Linked DNA regions of Azospirillum brasilense. Each later gene encodes a partner of the first gene's protein in a complex. Links are inferred from orthologs where the notes say so. Each region holds a gene or a part of one and is shown on either strand. Other genes may lie near its edges.

Region 1 (3,133 bases):
TACGCGGCGCTGCGCGTGGTGCTGGAGCACGCGACCACCGCGGAGGCCGTGGCCTTCGTGCGCGAGCACGCCGCCTCGGGCCGGGTGGGGGCGACGATCACGGCGCACCACCTGCTGATCAACCGCAGCCACCTGTTCGCCGGCGGCATCCGCCCGCACCTCTACTGCCTGCCCATCGCCAAGCGCGAGACGCACCGGGTGGCGCTGGTCGAGGCCGCGACCTCGGGCGAGGGGCCGTTCTTCCTGGGCACCGACACCGCCCCGCACACGGTGACCGCGAAGGAGAGCGCCTGCGGCTGCGCCGGCTGCTTCACCGCCGCCAACGCCATGGAACTCTACGCCGAAGCCTTCGAGGAGGCGGGCGCTCTGGACAAGCTGGAGGCCTTCGCCAGCCTGAACGGCCCGCGCTTCTACGGCCTGCCGGCCAACGAGGACAAGGTGGTGCTGGAGCGCACGCCGTCCACGGCGCCGGACATCGTGCTGACCGCCGACGGCGAGGCCGTGCTGCCCTTCCGCAGCGGCGAGACGACGCGCTGGACCTTGGCCGGCGCGGCTTGAGGGGCTGCGGCGCGGGCGTTGCTGCTGCGGTTGCCCCCACCCCGGCCCTCCCCCGCTGCGCAGGGGAGGGTGCCTTCTGCGAAGCGGCGGCAGTCCCCTCCCCTGCGATAGCGGGGGAGGGTTAGGGTGGGGGCAGGGTCACCCTCCTCAGAAAAGACTCCCCTGAACCGGTGGGCGCTGCGGCTTCTTTGGCTCGGGCTTGGCCTTGGCGGCCTTGGGCTTCGGCTCCGGCGCGGTGGGCGGTGCATCCACCCGCGGCCCGCCGTCCACCGTCGCGGCGGCTTGGCCATCGGCGAAGACCAGCGACACCGCCAGACCCGGCGTGGCCTGGGCGGCCCTGGTCAGCGGCTTGCCGTCGCCGGACTGCACCAGGGCGAAGCCGCGCTCCAGGACGCCCTTGTAGGAATAGCTTTCCAGAAGCTGCCCCACCGCCGCCAGCTTGGCCGCGCGTTCCTCCACCGCCTTGCCGTAGCTGCGGTCCAGACGCGGCGTCAGGTCGGACAGCCGCCGGCTGCCGTCGCCGAACTTCACGCGGATCGGGCCGAGCGTCAGTCGCCCGGCCACCCGTTCATACTGGCCGCGCGCGGCGACAACGGCGTGGCGCAGCGCGCCGTCGAGCGCGCGGGACTCCGACGCCAGCCGCTGCCCGGCCTCGGCCAGCTTCTCGCGCGGGTGGCGCAACGCGGCGCCCAGCTCGTTCAGCCGGGTGCGGCGGCGGTCGAGCAGGGCGGCGGCGGCCAGCGCCAGCCGCTCCGCCCGGTCGTCCAGCCGCTGGGCGTGGCTTTCCAGCAGGGCGCGCGGGTCGCCGAGCCCACGGGCCAGCCCCTCCACCCGTGTCCGCCGTTCGGCCAGCAGGCGGGTGGCGGCGCCGACCATGCGCCGCTCGTCGTCCAGCACCTGGGCGAGCAGCTCCGCCCGCACCGGCACCGCCATCTCCGCCGCCGCCGTGGGGGTGGGGGCGCGGCGGTCGGACGCGAAGTCGATCAGGGTGGTGTCGGTCTCGTGCCCCACCGCCGAGATCAGCGGGATGCGGCTGGCCGCCGCCGCGCGGACGACGTTCTCCTCGTTGAAGGCCATCAGGTCCTCCAGCGAGCCGCCGCCGCGCGCCACGATCAGCAGATCCGGGCGCGGCACCGGGCCGCCGGGCGGGATGCGGTTGAAGCCCTCGATCGCCGCGGTGACCTCCGCCGCCGCCCGCTCCCCCTGCACGGCGACCGGCCAGAGCAGGACCCGGCGCGGGAAGCGGTCGTGCAGCCGGTGCAGGATGTCGCGGATGACCGCCCCGGTGGGCGAGGTGACGACGCCGATCACGTCGGGCAGGAAGGGAATGGGCTTCTTGCGCCCGGCGTCGAACAGCCCCTCCGCCGCGAGGCGCTTCTTGCGCTCCTCCAGCATCTTCAGCAGGGCGCCCTCGCCGGCCAGCTCCATCGACTCGATGATGAGCTGGTATTGCGAGCGGCCGGGGTAGGTCGTCATGCGCCCGGTGACGATGACCTCCAGCCCCTCCGCCGGCTGGACGGCCAGCTTCGACGCGGTGCCGCGCCAGCACACCGCCTCGATCACCGCCGTGTCGTCCTTCAGGCGGAGGTAGCAGTGGCCGGAACTGTGGCGCTTGGGCTGGGAGATCTCGCCGCGTACGCGGACGAAGCCGAACTCCTCCTCGATGCTGCGCTTCAGGCGCCGGGCGAGGTCGCCCACCGAGAATTCCGGCAGGTTCGAGCCGGGGCGCGGCTCGGGGGCGATCAGCGGAGAGGTCATATCAAGGTCTTGAGTCATGGCGGCACCATGATACAAGGCGCGGTGTCGGCAACAAGCGTGGAAGGACGAGGTGCCATGAAAGTCCTGGTGGTCGGGTCGGGTGGGCGCGAGCATGCGCTGTGCTGGGCCATTCAGAACTCGCCGCTGTGCGACACGCTCTACTGCGCGCCGGGCAACGCTGGCATCGCGGACGTGGCCGAATGCGTCGCCATCGGCGCGGAGGATGTGGACGCCCTGGTCCGCTTCGCCCAGGAAAAGGCCATCGACTTCGTGGTCGTCGGCCCGGAGGGGCCGCTGGTGCTCGGCCTCGTCGACAAGCTGACCGCCCTCGGCATCAAGGCTTTCGGCCCCAGCGCCGCGGCGGCGGAGCTTGAGGGATCCAAGGGCTTCATGAAGGACATTTTGGCCAAGTACGGCGTGCCGACCGCCGCCTATGGCCGCTTCAGGGACGTCGAGGCCGCCAAGGACTTCGTCCGCAAGAACGGCGCCCCCATCGTGGTCAAGGCCGACGGGCTGGCCGCCGGCAAGGGCGTGACCGTCGCCCGCACCCAGGAGGAGGCCTTCGCCGCCATCGACGAGGCTCTGGTCGAGGGCCGCTTCGGCGCCGCCGGGGCTGAGGTGGTGGTCGAGGAGTTCCTGGACGGCGAGGAGGTCAGCTTCTTCGCGCTGTGCGACGGCGAATCGGCGCTGCCGCTGGCCTCGGCCCAGGACCACAAGGCGGTGGGCGACGGCGACACCGGCCCGAACACCGGCGGCATGGGCGCCTATTCCCCGGCCCCGGCACTGACTCCGGACCTCCAAGCCCGCGTGATGCGCG
Region 2 (3,056 bases), on another replicon or contig:
GATTTCGCCGCCTTCTGCGACGCCACCGGCAACCGGCTGGCCTCCAGCGTGGAGGAGGGGGGCGTCTACCGTTTCGTGATCGAACGCTGCGCCTGACGGAGCCGCGAAACGGGATGGCTTGCACGTCCGCCGCGCAAAGGGGGTGGGGGTGGCGGTTGGGGGATGTGACGATAAGCCCCGCAATCATCCTGTACTTTCATTAGCGATCCGGGAAGAATGGGTGCAGGGAAATGCCTCGAACACGAACGAAAAAGACAGAAAAGCATGTTCACCACCCTGTTCACCCACGCCGCCTGCCTGGACCACGACACAGGGCTGGGCCATCCGGAATGCGCCGACCGGCTTCGTGCGGTGCTGGCGGCGCTTGAGACCGAAGAATTCTACATGCTCGAACGGCAGGAGGCGCCGCTCGCCACCCTCGAGCAACTGTCCCGGGCGCACCCGCGGGAGCATGTCGAACGCATACTGGCCCTGGTGCCGGAGCAGGAGCACGCCGGCATCGACGCCGATACGGTGATGTCCCCCGGCTCCGGCGAGGCCGCGCTACGCGCCGCCGGGGCGGTGGTCGCTGCGGTGGACGCGGTGGCGTCGGGCCATTCGCGCAACGCCTTCTGCGCCGTGCGCCCGCCGGGGCACCATGCCGAGCATGAAAAGGCCATGGGCTTCTGCCTGTTCAACAACGCCGCGGTCGGCGCCTACCACGCACGGGCGGCGCATGGGCTGCAGCGGGTGGCGGTGATGGATTTCGACGTCCATCACGGCAACGGCACGCAGGACATCTTCCAGCGCGACCCGGACCTGCTCTATTGCTCCACCCACCAGTCGCCGCTCTATCCCGGCACGGGCGACGCGGGGGAGAAGGGCGACTACGGCAACTGCGTCAACGCGCCGCTCGCCGCCATGTCCGGCTCGCCGGAGTTCCGGCACGCGATGACCCACATCATCCTGCCGGCCATCGATCATTTCAAACCCGATCTGCTGATCATCTCCGCCGGATTCGACGCCCATTCGCGCGACCCGCTGGCCGGACTGCACCTGACCGACGACGATTTCGCCTGGGCCACGCGCAAGCTGGGTGATCTGGCCCGCACCCATTGCGGGGCGCGCATCGTGTCGGTGCTGGAAGGCGGCTACAATCTGCGCGCCCTGGCCTCGGCCACCGCGGCGCATGTGCGCGAACTGATGTACTGCTGAGCCTTCCGGTTCTTTCCGGCCGGTTCTTCAAGGTCGGTTCTTCCGGCTAGGCCTGCGGTGGGAGCGGAATACGCCCGCCGCGGGCCTTGCGCATTTGGGGGCTGAGCCATAATTTCGGGTTTCGGTCCCATCGCGGGCACCCCATCGTATGGATCATTGGCCGGATGGATCATGGCTGACGCTGCTAACATACCCCCCGACATCGCCGCCCTCAGCTTCGAGGACGCGCTGTCCGAACTGGAGCGCATCGTGCGCCAGCTCGAAGACGGGCGCGGCAAGCTTGACGACGCGATCTCCTCCTACGAGCGCGGCACCGCGCTGAAGCGGCATTGCGAGGCGAAGCTGCGGGAGGCCCAGGCCAAGATCGACCGCATCACCGTTGCCGCCGACGGCACCCTCGGCACCGAACCCGCCCGGATCGACTGACGTGCAGACCGACCTTAAGACAGCCATGGCCGACATGGCGGCGGATGTGGAGCGTGCGATCCTGCATCTCCTGCCGACCACCGACCTCCCCGAATCGCGTGTGCTGGAGGCGATGCGTTACGGCTGCCTGAACGGTGGCAAGCGGCTGCGCCCCTTCCTGGTGTGCCAGTCCGCCGCCCTGTTCGGCGTCAATCCGGATTGCGCGCTGCGCGTCGCCGTGGCGGTGGAGTTCGTCCACAGCTATTCGCTGGTCCACGACGACCTGCCGGCGATGGACGACGGCGACCTGCGCCGCGGCCAGCCGACCGTGCACCGCAAGTTCGACGAGGCGACCGCCATTCTGGCCGGCGACGGGCTGCTGACCTACGCCTTCGAGGTGCTGGCCGAGCCGGCGACCCACGAGGACCCGAACGTGCGCTGCCAGCTCGTGGCGGCGCTGGCCAAGGCGGCCGGGCCGCACGGCATGGTCGGCGGCCAAATGCTCGACCTGATCGCCGAGCATGAGACCTTCGACCTCGGCACGACGACGCGGCTCCAGCGCATGAAGACCGGCGACATGATCGCCTTCTCCTGCGAGGCCGGCGGCATCCTGGGCAAGGCCCCGCCGCCGCAGCGCCTCGCGCTGCGCGCCTACGCCCATGACCTCGGGCTGGCCTTCCAGATCGTCGACGATCTGCTGGACATCGAGGGGACGGAAGCGGAGACCGGCAAATCGGTCGGTCGCGACGCGGAGGCCGGAAAATCCACCTTCGTGTCCATCCTCGGGCAGGACCGCGCCCGCTCGCAGGCCGCGATGCTGGCCGTCCAGGCCAAGGCGCACCTGGAGATCTTCGACGGGCGCGCCGATATCCTCAAAGCGGTCGCCGACTTCGTCGTCGCGCGGCGGACCTGAACGGAGGACGTTTCGAACGTGACCCTCAACGACAAGACGCCGCTTCTCGACCTCGTCCACACCCCCGCCGACCTGCGCGCGCTCAAACCCGAACAGCTCCGGCAGGTGGCCGACGAGCTGCGGACGGAAACCATCAGCGCGGTGTCGGTGACCGGTGGTCATCTGGGCGCCGGGCTGGGGGTCGTCGAACTGACCGTCGCCCTGCATTACGTGTTCCAGACCCCGGATGACCGGCTGATCTGGGACGTCGGGCATCAATGTTACCCGCACAAGATCCTGACCGGGCGCCGCGACCGCATCCGCACCCTGCGCACCGGCGGCGGGCTGTCGGGCTTTACCAACCGGTCGGAGAGCGAGTACGACCCGTTCGGCGCCGGTCACAGCTCCACCTCCATCTCCGCGGGGCTGGGCATGGCGGTGGCGCGCGACCAGCTGGGCCGCGACAACCATGTGATCGCCGTGATCGGCGACGGCGCGATGAGCGCCGGCATGGCCTACGAGGCGATGAACAACGCCGGGTCGGCGAACAGCAAGCTGATCGTCA

What was found.
Region 2: the proteins of xseA (region 1) and H1Q64_RS14715 are in contact, whole or in part, in a cryo-EM structure (PDB 8TXR), measured with the Escherichia coli proteins. The link is inferred for Azospirillum brasilense from one-to-one orthologs.

Annotation. Positions count from the first base shown.
Region 1 is NZ_CP059449.1:409,265-412,397, reverse strand. The notes cover bases 12-2,976. They hold xseA (exodeoxyribonuclease VII large subunit), read right to left. Parts: upstream 2,317-2,976; coding sequence 706-2,316; downstream 12-705. Other genes in these bases: purD (phosphoribosylamine--glycine ligase), read left to right, coding at 2,392-2,976; pyrC (dihydroorotase), read left to right, coding at 12-558. Outside these bases: more of pyrC, read left to right, coding at 1-11; more of purD, read left to right, coding at 2,977-3,133. UniProt on the Escherichia coli protein: Bidirectionally degrades single-stranded DNA into large acid-insoluble oligonucleotides, which are then degraded further into small acid-soluble oligonucleotides.
Region 2 is NZ_CP059450.1:295,156-298,211, forward strand. The notes cover bases 105-2,992. They hold H1Q64_RS14715 (exodeoxyribonuclease VII small subunit), read left to right. Parts: upstream 105-1,365; coding sequence 1,366-1,620; downstream 1,621-2,992. Other genes in these bases: H1Q64_RS14710 (histone deacetylase family protein), read left to right, coding at 265-1,194; H1Q64_RS14720 (polyprenyl synthetase family protein), read left to right, coding at 1,646-2,512; dxs (1-deoxy-D-xylulose-5-phosphate synthase), read left to right, coding at 2,531-2,992. Also shown: H1Q64_RS14705 (sulfurtransferase TusA family protein), read left to right, coding at 1-96; more of dxs, read left to right, coding at 2,993-3,056. UniProt on the Escherichia coli protein: Bidirectionally degrades single-stranded DNA into large acid-insoluble oligonucleotides, which are then degraded further into small acid-soluble oligonucleotides.